DNA from 2 places in the Delftia sp. 60 genome. Region 2 is predicted to be linked to the other one. Evidence: riboswitches for the same ligand, from Rfam matches in the RefSeq annotation. Region 2 holds a riboswitch; the other holds the start of a gene.
The links. A riboswitch is a leader RNA that binds a small molecule or an ion and turns the genes downstream of it on or off. The one in region 2 is predicted to bind glycine.
Positions count from the first base shown of each region.

Region 1: another riboswitch for glycine. It lies ahead of CLV01_RS02730 (D-amino acid dehydrogenase); the one in region 2 lies ahead of gcvT (glycine cleavage system aminomethyltransferase GcvT).

Region 1 is NZ_PEFD01000001.1:589,700-596,016, reverse strand. It holds gene CLV01_RS02735 (invasin domain 3-containing protein) at 1-1,680, opposite strand, end outside; glycine riboswitch at 2,334-2,444, shown strand; gene CLV01_RS02730 (D-amino acid dehydrogenase) at 2,537-3,868, shown strand; gene CLV01_RS02725 (FIST signal transduction protein) at 3,919-5,154, opposite strand; gene CLV01_RS02720 (PhaM family polyhydroxyalkanoate granule multifunctional regulatory protein) at 5,231-6,175, opposite strand.
Region 2 is NZ_PEFD01000001.1:4,444,868-4,451,184, reverse strand. It holds gene gcvP (aminomethyl-transferring glycine dehydrogenase) at 1-1,572, opposite strand, end outside; gene gcvH (glycine cleavage system protein GcvH) at 1,644-2,018, opposite strand; gene gcvT (glycine cleavage system aminomethyltransferase GcvT) at 2,155-3,288, opposite strand; glycine riboswitch at 3,348-3,466, opposite strand; glycine riboswitch at 3,482-3,593, opposite strand; gene CLV01_RS20180 (fatty acid--CoA ligase) at 3,763-5,364, shown strand; gene CLV01_RS20175 (hypothetical protein) at 5,528-6,097, shown strand; gene CLV01_RS29715 (hypothetical protein) at 6,130-6,317, shown strand, end outside.

The sequences.
Region 1 (6,317 bases), 3.9 Mb from region 2:
CGGCTCGCTCGCATTGGCATTTGCCGTGATATTGAATGTCCAGGTGCAGGCGGCGGTGTCACTGGCGCCAACGCCAAGGGTGGGGGTCCATCCGGTTTGTCCATTGCCCGTCGTCAGCAAACTGATGCCTGAGTTTGCAGCCACAGGCACGGAAAACAGCGTGTTCTGAGAAATCTTGAAGAAATCACGCGTAGTGATACGAATGGCACTTCTCGACTGGCTTGTCATCTTGTTGTTGCCAATCAATCCTGGTGCCGTACCCGTACCACCGATATTCACCCCGTCCCCGCCGCCAGTGAAGTTGTTATCGGTCACCGTCACTACCTGCGTCGTGCCTGAGGCTGCCGTATTCACCGTTGGTGCCGACACATGCGTTGGCGATGACCCGGTATAGGCGGCGATAGGCAGCGAGAAGGTATTACCCGTCACGGCCAGACCAATTCCATTGGCCAGGCTGATCGTTCCATCAACCGACACCACGGCCCTGGGCGCATTTCCACCAGTCGGGCTCAGTGCGATATTCGAATTTTTGATCGTCAATCCGTTGACGGTCATGTTCGACATGACCTGGAAAAACTGCTCGAGCTGCATTCCCCCGATAGGGTTGGGCAGATTCGTTACCGTGAAATTATCGACAACGATGTTGGAAACCGTGCCTGTACCGTTGCTTGCGGCAACGGAAATGGCCGAGCCCTTGTTATTGCCGTAATTTCCATTCCATATCGCGGAGTTGATTGTGCTATTGGCAAAGAATACGTTTTGTGCGCCTTGATGAATCTCCGCGTACAGCTCGCAGTTGAACGGCGTCCCCTCTCCCGCAGGGGTTGGCGCCACATTCACCAGACCGACGCGATCAATGATGACATTGTTTGCTGAGGAGCCAACGACGAATACCGCTTCGCCACAGGTCATGTTGGGCGAATTGGTGAGAGTGATATTCTTCCCACCAAGATAAAAGGTTTCCCAGGCGGAGTCCGCCCAGTTCTGGACTTGTATGACTCCCCCGAAATCGATGGTCAATGAGCCCGTGCCGGCTGGCACGGTGCCTTTGATCCAGTACCAGGCGCCACCGGCACCAGTGGTGGTGCCCGTATCGCCGCCGCTGATCATCTGGGTTTGACCACAGGCATTGGTGGCTCCCGTCACGGCGCCGGACTGGGCTCCGCTGACGAATGTGTTGGCACAGCGCACGTAAACCGTCTGATTGTCGATATACGGATGGAGGTTTCCGGCCGCATCCTTGGATGTCCCGCTCTGTATGGTTCGTACCGACGTAGTCAGTGTCGGCGCAAAGACGATGGAAACATCGGCACTCGGATCCAGCGTTTGCAGCGTGTAGTTGGCTGCCTGAATGGCCGCTCGCAGCGTACATGCGCCAGCAAAGGTACCCCCCAGCGTGCTGACACAGGTGGTTGGTGTCGTTGCATTGGCATTTGGAGCGTCGCTGTTGTCGGTGACCGTGAAAACGATGGTCGCCGCGAGTGCCGTGGATGAAATACCGGCGCACGAAAGCAGCAGCAACGAGAACAAGTACCTCGCTGCACGCCATTTTCGTAAAAACACCGAACCAGGCAGGCGATCAAGAACGCGCATGATATTCCCCATTTTTTCAAGGAAATCAGACAGGAAAATATTTTCCCCAATGGCAATGGCCATCAGTTGTACCCAGCGCATTTGCATCGCCGCACCTCGGATAGTTCTATTTGAGTCAAGAACTCACAACTCACCTTGCAACCGGTGACATTGGAAGTAACAGGGTTTCGCGCAGATCCTGCGCGTCAATCAAAAAAGGTGGATTTCCATCAGCGCTTGCGCACTGCTCCATTGCCCATTGAGCCGGGCACAACTTCAGCCGGGTTTGCGATGCAAATCATTTTTTTCCTCCCTCAACGAACCATATTCACCGTGCTTGTATTTTTTCCAGTGGCGGGCCAGTTTCCATAGACCTTCACCTGTGCAACGGTAAGTCGCCTATCCGACAGATATACAACTCATGGTTAACCCATGCAGGTCCAATCGACCAGAACATGCACTGACAAACCACTGCACACATCGATAGGCTAAATCATGTTTTTTTCTATTTCAATAGTTTTTTTACATGGAATCGGAGACTCGTGCCAGCGCTACGAGGGAGGCGCTTGAGCGATCTAGGGAATACCCTGAATCAGCCACACCACATACAGGTAGTAACTGGTGGTATCCCCAGTACGACTGGAACCGGCTGCGCAAGCCACATAGAATCGCCCCTGCAGGAGAGCAGGCGGGCACCACGGTGCCGAGCCTCACCGAAGGCGCAAACTCCCATACACGCTCAGGTTCCGTACTGCAAACACAACATGCCGTCTGGAGAGCCGCCGCACGCAATATGCGGCGCACCGAAGGAGCAAGCCCCGTTCCCATGGACGGCGGTGAATCTCTCAGGTACCAAGGACAGGGGGAGCGGCAGCTGCGTCACGACGGACGCCGGCTGCTTGCTATTGAATCCATAGCTACCAGCTTCCGCGGGACCGGCACATGCCTTTGAAAGGGCATTGTCATGCGCGTTATCGTTCTCGGAGCCGGCCTGATCGGCACCGCCTCGGCCTACTATCTGCAATCTCTCGGTCATGAAGTGACCGTCATCGACCGTCAGGCTGCGCCCGGCGCCGAAACCAGCTTTGCCAACGGCGGGCAGATCTCGGTCAGCCATGCCGAACCCTGGGCCAACCCCGGCGCACCGCTGAAGTTGCTGGGCTGGCTGGGCCGGCAGGACGCCCCCCTGCTGTTCCGCCTGCGCGCCGACATGCGCCAGTGGCTCTGGGGCCTGTCCTTCCTGCGCAACTGCACGCCCGCGCGCACGCGCCACAACATCCAGCAGATCGTTCGCCTGGGCACCTACAGCCGAGAGGCTCTGCAGCAGCTGCGGTCGGACACCGGCATCCAGTACGAGCAGCGCATGCAGGGCATCCTGCACTTCTACACGAACGCCCGCGAGTTCGAGGGCGCGCTCAAGCCCACCGAGCAGATGCAGGCCCTGGGCTGCGACCGCCGCCTGATCGACGCCGACGAAGCCGTGCGCCTGGAGCCGGCCCTGGCCCATGTGCGCGGGCAGATAGCGGGCGCCACCTATACGGCCGAGGATGAATCGGGCGACGCCAACCTCTTCACGCGCGAGCTGGCACGCATTGCCACCACCACGGGCGTGCAGTTCCGCCACGGCCACCACGTCATGGCGCTGCGCACCACGGGTGCGGGCGCAAGCCGCCATATCGACCATGTGGAGGTGACCAATGCCGATGGCCGCTACGAACGCATCCAGGGCGACGCCTATGTGCTGGCCATGGGCTCGTTCAGCCCGCTGCTGGCCCAGCCGCTGGGGCTGCACCTGCCCATCTACCCGGCCAAGGGCTACTCTGTGACCCTGCCGGTGCTGGACCCCACCAAGGCCTACCAGGTCAGCCTCACGGACGATGAGTTCAAGCTGGTGTTCTCGCGCTACACCGGCGCGCAGGGCGACCGCCTGCGCATTGCCGGCACGGCCGAGTTCAACGGCTACGACCGCAACCTGGACCCCGTGCGCTGCGAGGCCATCGTGCGGCGCGTGCAGCAGCTGTTCCCTGGCGCCGGCGATACCGGGCGCGCCCAGTTCTGGAGCGGCCTGCGCCCCGCCACGCCCAGCAATGTGCCGCTGATCGGACGCTCGCCCATCGCCAACCTGTTCCTGAACACCGGCCACGGCACGCTGGGCTGGACCCATGCCTGCGGCTCCGGCATGGCGCTGGCCGACCTGGTCAGCGGCAGGCAGCCGGCCGTGGATTTCGATTTTCTGGGAGCCGCAGCCATGGACCCGGATCGCAGCGCAGGCACGGTGCGCCCGCGCGCGGTCTGAGGTGCAGACGGTGTGTACCGTGTGTACGGCGTGTACGGCGTGTACGGCGCCTAGGCAGTGAACACCGTCAACACCCCGGCGAAGCGGTGCAGGCGGGCGTCCATGATCTCGGCTTCGGCGACGAAGCCGATCAATGGCACATCGCCCAGTGCGTGGCGCAGGGTGCGCAGTTCGGCATCGGGGCCGCCGAACAGGCCGCCGCCGCGGCCCCGGCAACTGATGTAGATGGCGCCACGGATGCGGGGCTGTGCCTCGCCTTCGGGCGCCGCCTCCTCGGGCTCCGCCGCATCGCGCAGCGCGGCGCCCAGTTGCAGCAGTTCCTGGCGCGCGACCTGGGCCTGGCGGCGGCAGAAGATCACCGAATGCCCGGCCTCCACGGCCGATGACAGGGCCACGCCCTGGCGCAGCGGGTCCAGCCCGACCAGGGTCAGCACCTGGGCCTCTTCGGTGAGCACGCCGTGGGCCATGCCCCGGCCCGGCGGCGCAATGGCCGCCAGCGTGCTGCGCACCGTGGTCAGCGCGGGCTGCCAGTCGCTGCCTTCCAGCTCCACGCCCAGTAGTTGCAGCAGGCGCTGCAAGGCCGGATCGCCATTGAGCCCGGTGACCAGGGCGCCGCGCGCCTCGGTGATCTCCAGGCCCTCGCCCAGCGGCACGCAGCCCTGGGCCATGCCCGTGATGCAGGGCACGCCCGCACCGAAGGCCACGCCCGAGAAGCCTCCGCTGAAAATGCCGCGCGCATCCGCATGCTGCGCATGCAGGTCCTCGGTGCGGCAGGCGATCTGCACGCCCTCCACGCCATCGTCCCCGTCATCGCCCACGCCGCCGAACAGCAGGCCGGACTCGGTGCGCTCGGACAGCTCGTACAGCAACTCGGCCAGCTCGGGCTGGCCGCCTCCGGCATGGACCAGGGCCGAATGGGCCGTGAACCCGGCCTCGCCGCCCGGCGCATGCAAGGGCGCCAGGCCCGAATACAGGCGGTAGTGCGCGGCCGGCACATCGAGCAGCATCACCGCGAGCGCGGAGCCGGACAGGTATTCATGGGACATGGCCAGCACGCCACCGGCCGAGCAGCCAGCCCAGTCCGCCACATGGGGCAAGGCCCTGGCCAGATGCTGCAGCAGCGGCCTTGCATGGGCGGCATGCGCGTGGGACAGGTACACCAGGCCCAGTCTGGGCCGCTGCACATGGCCCGGATCGGCCATCTGCGAGCGCAGTTGCAGCAGCACCGCATCGGCCGCGGCGCGCCAGTCGGAATGGCTGGCATGGCCTACAGGAAACAACGACATTCCAACCTTCTTTCTAGCCCTGCCAGCGCCCGGCTTGCGGAGGGCTCTAGACCATCCATGGGTGCCGCCGTCCCGCTCAGCGCGGTGGCCGGCTCTTGGCCGGCGCCTTGCCTGCGGCCGGTGCCTTGGCTGTTGTCTTTGCCGCCGTCTTCCTGGCCGCTGCCTTGGCTGGCGCTTTCGGTGGGGCTTTGGCTGGCGCTTTCGCAGGCGCCTTGGCGGCTCCGGCCGGGGCCTTGGCCGCCGGTGCAGCCGCCTTGCCTGCCTGCGCGGCGAAGGCGCCAGCCTGGGCCGTCATGCGGTCCATGGCGGCCTTGGCGATGTCGCCGGCCATGCCGGTGGCGCGCTGTGCGGCAGCCACGGCCTCGGGGGCCATGGGCTCGGCCATGGCCTTGGCGGCGATCTGCTGGAATTGCTGGGTCAGTGCGCCCCACCATTGCATGGCCTGGCCCATGGCGGCGGCCTGGGCCGGCTCGTCCTTGGGCGCAGAAGCTTCAGGGCCTGAGGCCTTGCTGCCGGCATCCGCGGATGCAGCGGCCGCAGCAGCTGCAGGCGGCTCGGCAGGGGGCTGTGCGGGCGCGGCCTGCGGCTTTTCCTGCTTGCCGGCCTTGCCGGCGGAGGACATGGGCCAGTCCGAGTGGTCGGACTGCCCCGCGCTGGCGGCGCCTTTGCCTGCAGTGGCTGCAGCAGCGGTGGCGGCTGCAGCGGCGGGGAACTGGAAGGCCTGCGCCAGTTCGCCCATGCTGACGTTCATGCCCTGCAGGGTGGACAGCGTCATGCGCTGCACTTCCAGGGCCTGGATGGTGGCGGCCAGCGCCTTGCCATTTTGGTCCAGCCAGAACTGCACGGCCTTGAGTTCGGTGATGCGCTTGTCCACCTCCTCGATGCTCACCGTGGGCGCCACCCATTCGGGCAGGCGCCCCAGGGGCCGGGCCGTGGCCGATCCCGCGCTCTGGGCCAGGCCCTGCAGGAAGTCGAAACCGGGGATGAACTTGCCGAAACCGAAGGAGGACGCGTCACTCATGGCAGCACTCGCTAGGACTGGGTTGGAAGAGCATGCCGGCGAAGGATGCCGGCCATGCTCCCAGCTTAACCCAGGCACACGCCAAGTCCACGGCAAGTCATGCGCATGCGGCTGCGCACAAACCCGGTGCAATGGCGCTGGC
Region 2 (6,317 bases):
GGTGGCGTTGAGCTTCATGGTGCAGGAGCCCAGCGGGATCATGCTGCGGTCCAGCGCCAGGTCCTTGTCCGACAGCTGGCGGATGTAGCGCAGCATGGCGGTCTCGGAGCGGTGGGTGTTGAACACCGGGTGCGTGAGGAAATCGCTGCTGCGGCGCAGGCCGTCAGGGATCAGCGGCTCCACGCCCTTTTCGAAGGCGGCGAAGCTGGGCAGGGCCTGGCCGTCCCGGGCGAAGATCTTCCACAGCAGCTCGACATCGGCGCGCGTGGTGGTCTCGTCCAGCGAGATGCACAGGTATTCCTTGAAATACACGCGCAGGTTGGCGCCCAGGGACACGGCACGCTCCACGATGGCCTGGGTGGCCGCACCCGTGTGCAGGCTCAGCGTGTCGAAGCTGGGCACCTCGCGCAGCGGCGCGCCCAGCTCGGCCAGGCCGCGCGCCAGGATGGCCGTGTACGAGGCCACGCGGCGGGCGATGCGCTCCAGGCCCTCGGGACCGTGGTAAACGGCGTACATGCTGGCCACGACGGCGGGCAGCACCTGGGCCGTGCAGATGTTGGAGGTGGCCTTTTCGCGGCGGATGTGTTGCTCGCGCGTCTGCAGTGCCAGGCGGTAGGCGGGCTTGCCATGCACGTCCACGCTCACGCCGACCAGGCGGCCGGGCAGGGAGCGCTTGAACTCGTCGCGGCAGGCCATGAAGGCAGCGTGCGGGCCGCCCGCGCCCATGGGCATGCCAAAGCGCTGGGTGGTGCCCACCACGATGTCGGCACCCCATTCGCCGGGCGGCGTGATCAGGGTCAGCGCCAGCAGGTCGGTGGCCACGATGAAGGCGGCCTGCTTGCAATGGGCCTTGTCCACGTCGGCGCGCAGATCGTCGATGCGGCCGCTTGTGGCGGGGTACTGGGCCAGCACGGCGAAGTAGTCGCCCTCCATCAGCTGGTTCCATTCTTCCAGCGAGTTGGCCAGCAGCACCTCGATGCCCAGCGGCGCGGCGCGCGTCTGGATGACTTCGATGGTCTGCGGGTGGGCATCGCCGGCCACCACGAAACGGTTGCTCTTGTTCTTGACGGAGCGCTTGGCCAGCGTCATGGCCTCGGCGGCCGCCGTGGCCTCGTCCAGCATGGAGGCGTTGGCAATCGGCATGGCCGTCAGGTCGCAGACCATGGTCTGGAAGTTGACCAGGGCCTCCATGCGGCCTTGCGAGATCTCGGCCTGGTAGGGCGTGTAGGCCGTGTACCAGGCGGGGTTCTCCAGAATGTTGCGCAGGATGACGCCGGGCGTGTGCGTGCCGTAGTAGCCCTGGCCGATGAAGCTTTTGAGCAGCTGGTTGCGGCCTGCCAGCGCCTTGAGCTCGGCCAGCGCCTGTGCCTCGGTGGCCGCTGGCGGCAGCGCCATGGGCTGGTGGCGCCGGATGGAGGGCGGGACGATGGCGTCGATCAGCGCATCGCGCGATGCCGCGCCAATGGCGCTGAGCATGTGGGCCTCGTCTTCGGGCGCAATGCCGATATGGCGGGCCACGAATTCGGTGGCGTTCTCGAGGGCGGCAAGGGGCTGGGTGGAGGACATCAGCATGGAGGGACCTGTCTCAAAAGCTGAAAAGCGCCAGGGCGGGCCCTGGCGCCCGTCCTGGCCGGAAAGTGGCGTCAGTTGCTCTGTGCGAAGGCCGTGTAGGCGGCTTCGTCGAGCAGCGCGGCCAGCTGGCCTGCGTCGCTGAGCTTGACCTTGAAGAACCAGCCTTCGCCCAGCGGGTCGCTGTTGGCCAGGGAGGGGTCGTCGCGCAGGGCTTCGTTGACTTCGACGATCTCGCCGCTGACGGGCATGTAGACATCGGCGGCGGCCTTGACGGACTCGACCACGCCGGCCACATCGCCCTGGTTGAAGCTGGTGCCCACGGCGGGCAGATCGACGAACACCACGTCGCCCAGCGCATCCTGCGCGTGGAGGGTGATGCCGACGATGGCCGCGTCAGGGTTGGCGGCGTTGATCCATTCGTGGTCCTTGGAATACTGGATGCTCATGGCTTGCTCCGATAGAAACTGAAAAAGAAACCTGTGAAAGGCGGTTTGAGAAAGGTCAGTGCGCACTGTAGCGGCATGCGATGGCAGGAAAAACGAATCCGCCGAACTCGATCCACGCCAAGCGCGCAGGCTGTCCTCAACCGCGGTGATAGCGGGGCGCCAAGAAGGGCGTGGCCTGCACCTGCATGGGCACGGCCTTGCCGCGCACCATGGCCTGCAGCGTGGTGCCGATGGCGGCGCTGCCCGGCTCCACATAGGCCAGTGCCACGGGCTGGTTCAGCGTGGGCGACAGCAGGCCGCTGGTGACCTGGCCGACCTTGCGGCCGCTGGCATCCAGCAGCTCCGTGCCTTCGCGCACGGGTACGCGCTCCAGGGCCACCAGGCCCACGCGCTTGCGCGTGAGCAGCTCGGGCGACTGCAGCTGGGCCAGCACGGTGGCCGCGCCGGGAAAGCCGCCTTCGCGCTCGCCACCAATGCGGCGGACCTTCTGCACGGCCCAGTTCAGGGCGGCCTCGGCCGGGGTGGTGGTCGTGTCCAGATCGTTGCCGTACAGGCACAGGCCGGCTTCCAGGCGCAGCGAATTGCGCGCGCCCAGGCCCACGGGCCTGACTTCGGGCTGGGCCAGCAGGGCACGGGCAAAGGCTTCGGCGTGGCTGGCGGGCAAGGAGATCTCGAAGCCGTCCTCGCCGGTATAGCCGCTGCGCGTGATGTACAGCTCGGCGCCTTCCCAGTCGAAGTAGCCGCCCGTCATGAACACCAGCCCGGCCGTGTCGGGCAGCAGGCGCTCCATGGCGGCTGCTGCCTGCGGGCCCTGCAGCGCCAGCAGGCCCCGGTCGAACTGGGGCTCGATTTCACAGCGCTGGCCGATGCGGGCTTCTATGTGCGCCAGGTCTTCGTGCTTGCAGGCGCCGTTGACGATCAGGAACAGGTCTTCCTCGCGGCGAACGAACATCAGGTCGTCCAGAATGCCGCCCGCGTCGTTGAGCAGCAGGCCGTAGCGCTGGCGGTGTTCGCCCAGGCCCAGCACGTCCATGGGCAGCAGCGATTCCAGCGCCGCGCCGGCATCCGGGCCGCGCAGGCTGATCTGGCCCATGTGCGAGACATCGAACAGGCCTGCCGCCTCGCGGGTGTGCAGGTGCTCGGCCATCAGCCCCTGCGGGTATTGCACGGGCATGGAGTAGCCGGCAAACGGCACCATGCGCGCGCCCAGTTCCTGGTGCAGGTCGAACAGCGGGGTCTTGAGCAGATCGGTGGTGGAGGCAGCGGTCAAGGAGGGACTCTCTTTTCGGCAAGGGGCAAGGCACAACGCCATCCCGGAATCCCGGGATGTCCTGCCCTGCTGTCCGCTTTACCTGAGAGATTCACCCGCACCTTCCATGCGTGGGGCTTGCTCCTTCGGTGGATGGGGCACACCGCCGTGCCCTGCATCTCTCTCCAGCTAGGAACGCCTGCGGCCGTGGCGGCAGGCGGTGCCAGTCCTTTTGCCTGAGCGTTCGGGACGAACCCTGCGCCTTCGGCGGTGCCGCTGCCTGTGACCATTGCGGCCGGGCGGGCACTCTCTCCTGACCGGCGCATTCTAGCTGCGGCCAGCGTCCGCGCGGCTTCGGGATTTCCGCGGGCCGGCCGCAACTCCATGCGCTTGCCTGCATGGATGCATTTGCAAATCGCATAACTGTCTAAAAAATCTCCTACATTGAGATGCATCGATATATGAAATCTCGTGAGCGAGAAGGAAGAAGCGCACATGCAGCAGACGCTGGGAGACACATTGGCCTGGCCGGCACGTTACCTGCCGAACAAGGAAGCCCTGGTCGCTTGGGAGGGCGGCGAGCGCCGCGCCTGGACCTACGCCCAGCTCGATGCCGAAGTCAACCGCCACGCCCACGGCCTGGCCGAGCTGGGCATAGGCCATGGCGACGTGGTCGCGGCCTTTCTCTACAACACGCCGGCCTTTGTCTTCACCATGCTGGCGGCCGCGCGCCTGGGCGCCATCTTCAACCCCATCAACTACCGGCTGGCGGCGCAGGAGCTGGCCTTCATCCTCAAGGACGGCGCAGCGCGCGCCCTGGTGTTCGAGCACGAGGGCGGCGAGGTGGCCGCACGCGCCCAGGCCCTGCTCAAGGCCGAAGGCGGGGGTGGCACTGGCGCAGGCACCGAGCACTGGATCTTTGCCGACGATGCCCCGGCCGACCCGCTGCCGATCTGGGCCACGCAGCGCCTGTCCGCCCTGGCCAGGGGCCGCAGCAGCGCGCCGCCCCATGCCCATGTGCGCGAGAGCGACCCCTGCATCCTCATGTACACCAGCGGCACCACGGGCCGGCCCAAGGGCGTGCTGCATACGCACCGCAGCAAGCTGGCGCACAACGCCCTCATGCACCAGACCATGCAGTTCACGCGCGACGACGTGGGCCTGGCCATGGCGCCGCTCAACCACACGGCCGAGCTGCACACCAGCTTTTTGCCGCGCCTGCAGGCCGGTGCCACCCAGGTGCTGCTGCGCCGCTTTGACGTGACCGAGGCCTGGCGCCTGATCCGCGAAGAGCGCGTGAGCTTCTTCTTCGCGGCGCCCACCATGGTCACCATGCTGCTGGCCGACCCCATTGCCTCGCCTGAGCAGGCGCCCGCGCTGCGGCTGGTGGAGTACGGCGGCGCCTCCATGGCGCCGCACCTGATCCGCGAATGGACGCGCAAGGTCGGCAGCGACCTGGTCCAGGTCTACGGCACCACCGAGATGGGGCCCTGCATGTCCATCCTCCTGCCGCGCGAGCAACTCTCGCACGCGGGCTCGGCGGGACTGCCCTCCATGGGCCATGACCTCATCGTGGCCCGCCTGCGCGAAGACAACGCCCCCACCGATCCGGCCGAGGCCTGCCTGCCAGGCGAGGTGGGCGAAATCCTGGTGCGCGGCCCCTGCATGATGGCCGGCTACCTCAACCGCTCCGACGCCAACACCCGCGCCCTGGCGCACGGCTGGTACCACACGGGCGACCTGGGCCACATCGACGACGACGGCTACCTCTGGATCCGCGACCGCATCGACTACATGATCAATTCGGGTGCCGAGAACGTCTATCCGCGCGAAGTGGAAGACGCGCTGGTCGAGCATGCCGACGTGCTCGAAGTCGCCGTCATCGGCGAGGCCGACGAGCGCTGGGGCCAGATCGTCGCCGCCCACGTGGTCGCCAAGCCTGGTGCCACGCCCACGGCCGAGGCGCTGGACGCCTTCCTGGTCCACGGCGACCGCCTGGCTGCCTACAAGCGCCCGCGCCGCTACCACTTCCGCCAGGCCCTGCCCAAGACGGCCAGCGGGAAGATACAGAAGCAGTTGCTGCGGGTGGTGGACTGAGAAGGCTTCGATCCAGCATGCTGACTGCATGACGATGCGCGGTCCGGCCCTACCCCTTCATCGGACTCATCCGAAAGCAGCCTTTCCTTAGGAAATTTTGAATTGAAGCGGTTACTTTGCATTACATTTGCTTCCTTCAAATAATCTTCGGGGAGAGAGAGAAATGATCGCGTCTTACGTTCGCGCCTTGGCAATCTGCGCGGTGACGGTTCTGGCTACGGGATGTGCCCAACTGAAAGCTCCGCCTTACGGGGCAGACTACGCAGCGCTGGAGCAATTGAAGGCGGCCAAGCCGGGATCCGCCAATGTTCTGAAGGTGGAGCCGACAGATCCTGCTGCTCCGGTCAACAACCTCTCCTTGCGTGGAACGCCTCTTAATTCGGCGAGCGGCACCTTTTCCAAGTATCTGGAAGAGGCGCTGGTTCAGGACTTGAAGGAGATCTCCGCCTACGATCCCCAGTCGCACACCCAGATTGACGCGAAGATTCTTGCCAACGATATCGATATTCGCGGTTTCAGCACGGGCTCGGGTGTGATGGAGATTGAGCTTCGGGTCTTGCGCAGCGGAGAGCAGCGGCTCAAGAAGACCTACAAGGCAGAGACTAGCTTCGAGTCCAGCTTCATGGGCGCTGTAGCCATTCCTGCAGGACAGGCTGCCTATCCTCAGCTTGTTCGGGAATTGCTGCGCAAGGTGTACGCCGATCCTCAATTCCTTGCCGCGTTGGCTCCCTGACGGCTTCACAGTGAGTCGCCGAGGATAAAACCATGCGCTTTTTTTCCGCAATCATTCGAGCGGTTCTGGCATCCGTCACTTTGGCAACGTTGGTGGGATGTGCCCATCCCATCAACATCGGTGGCGATACACGACCTGAGCGTATCGAGTCGGAGTTGATCCAGAAGAAGGTTGCCTACGCCATCAGCGAGACTCAGCGAAATACCGCCTTCGTTTCACC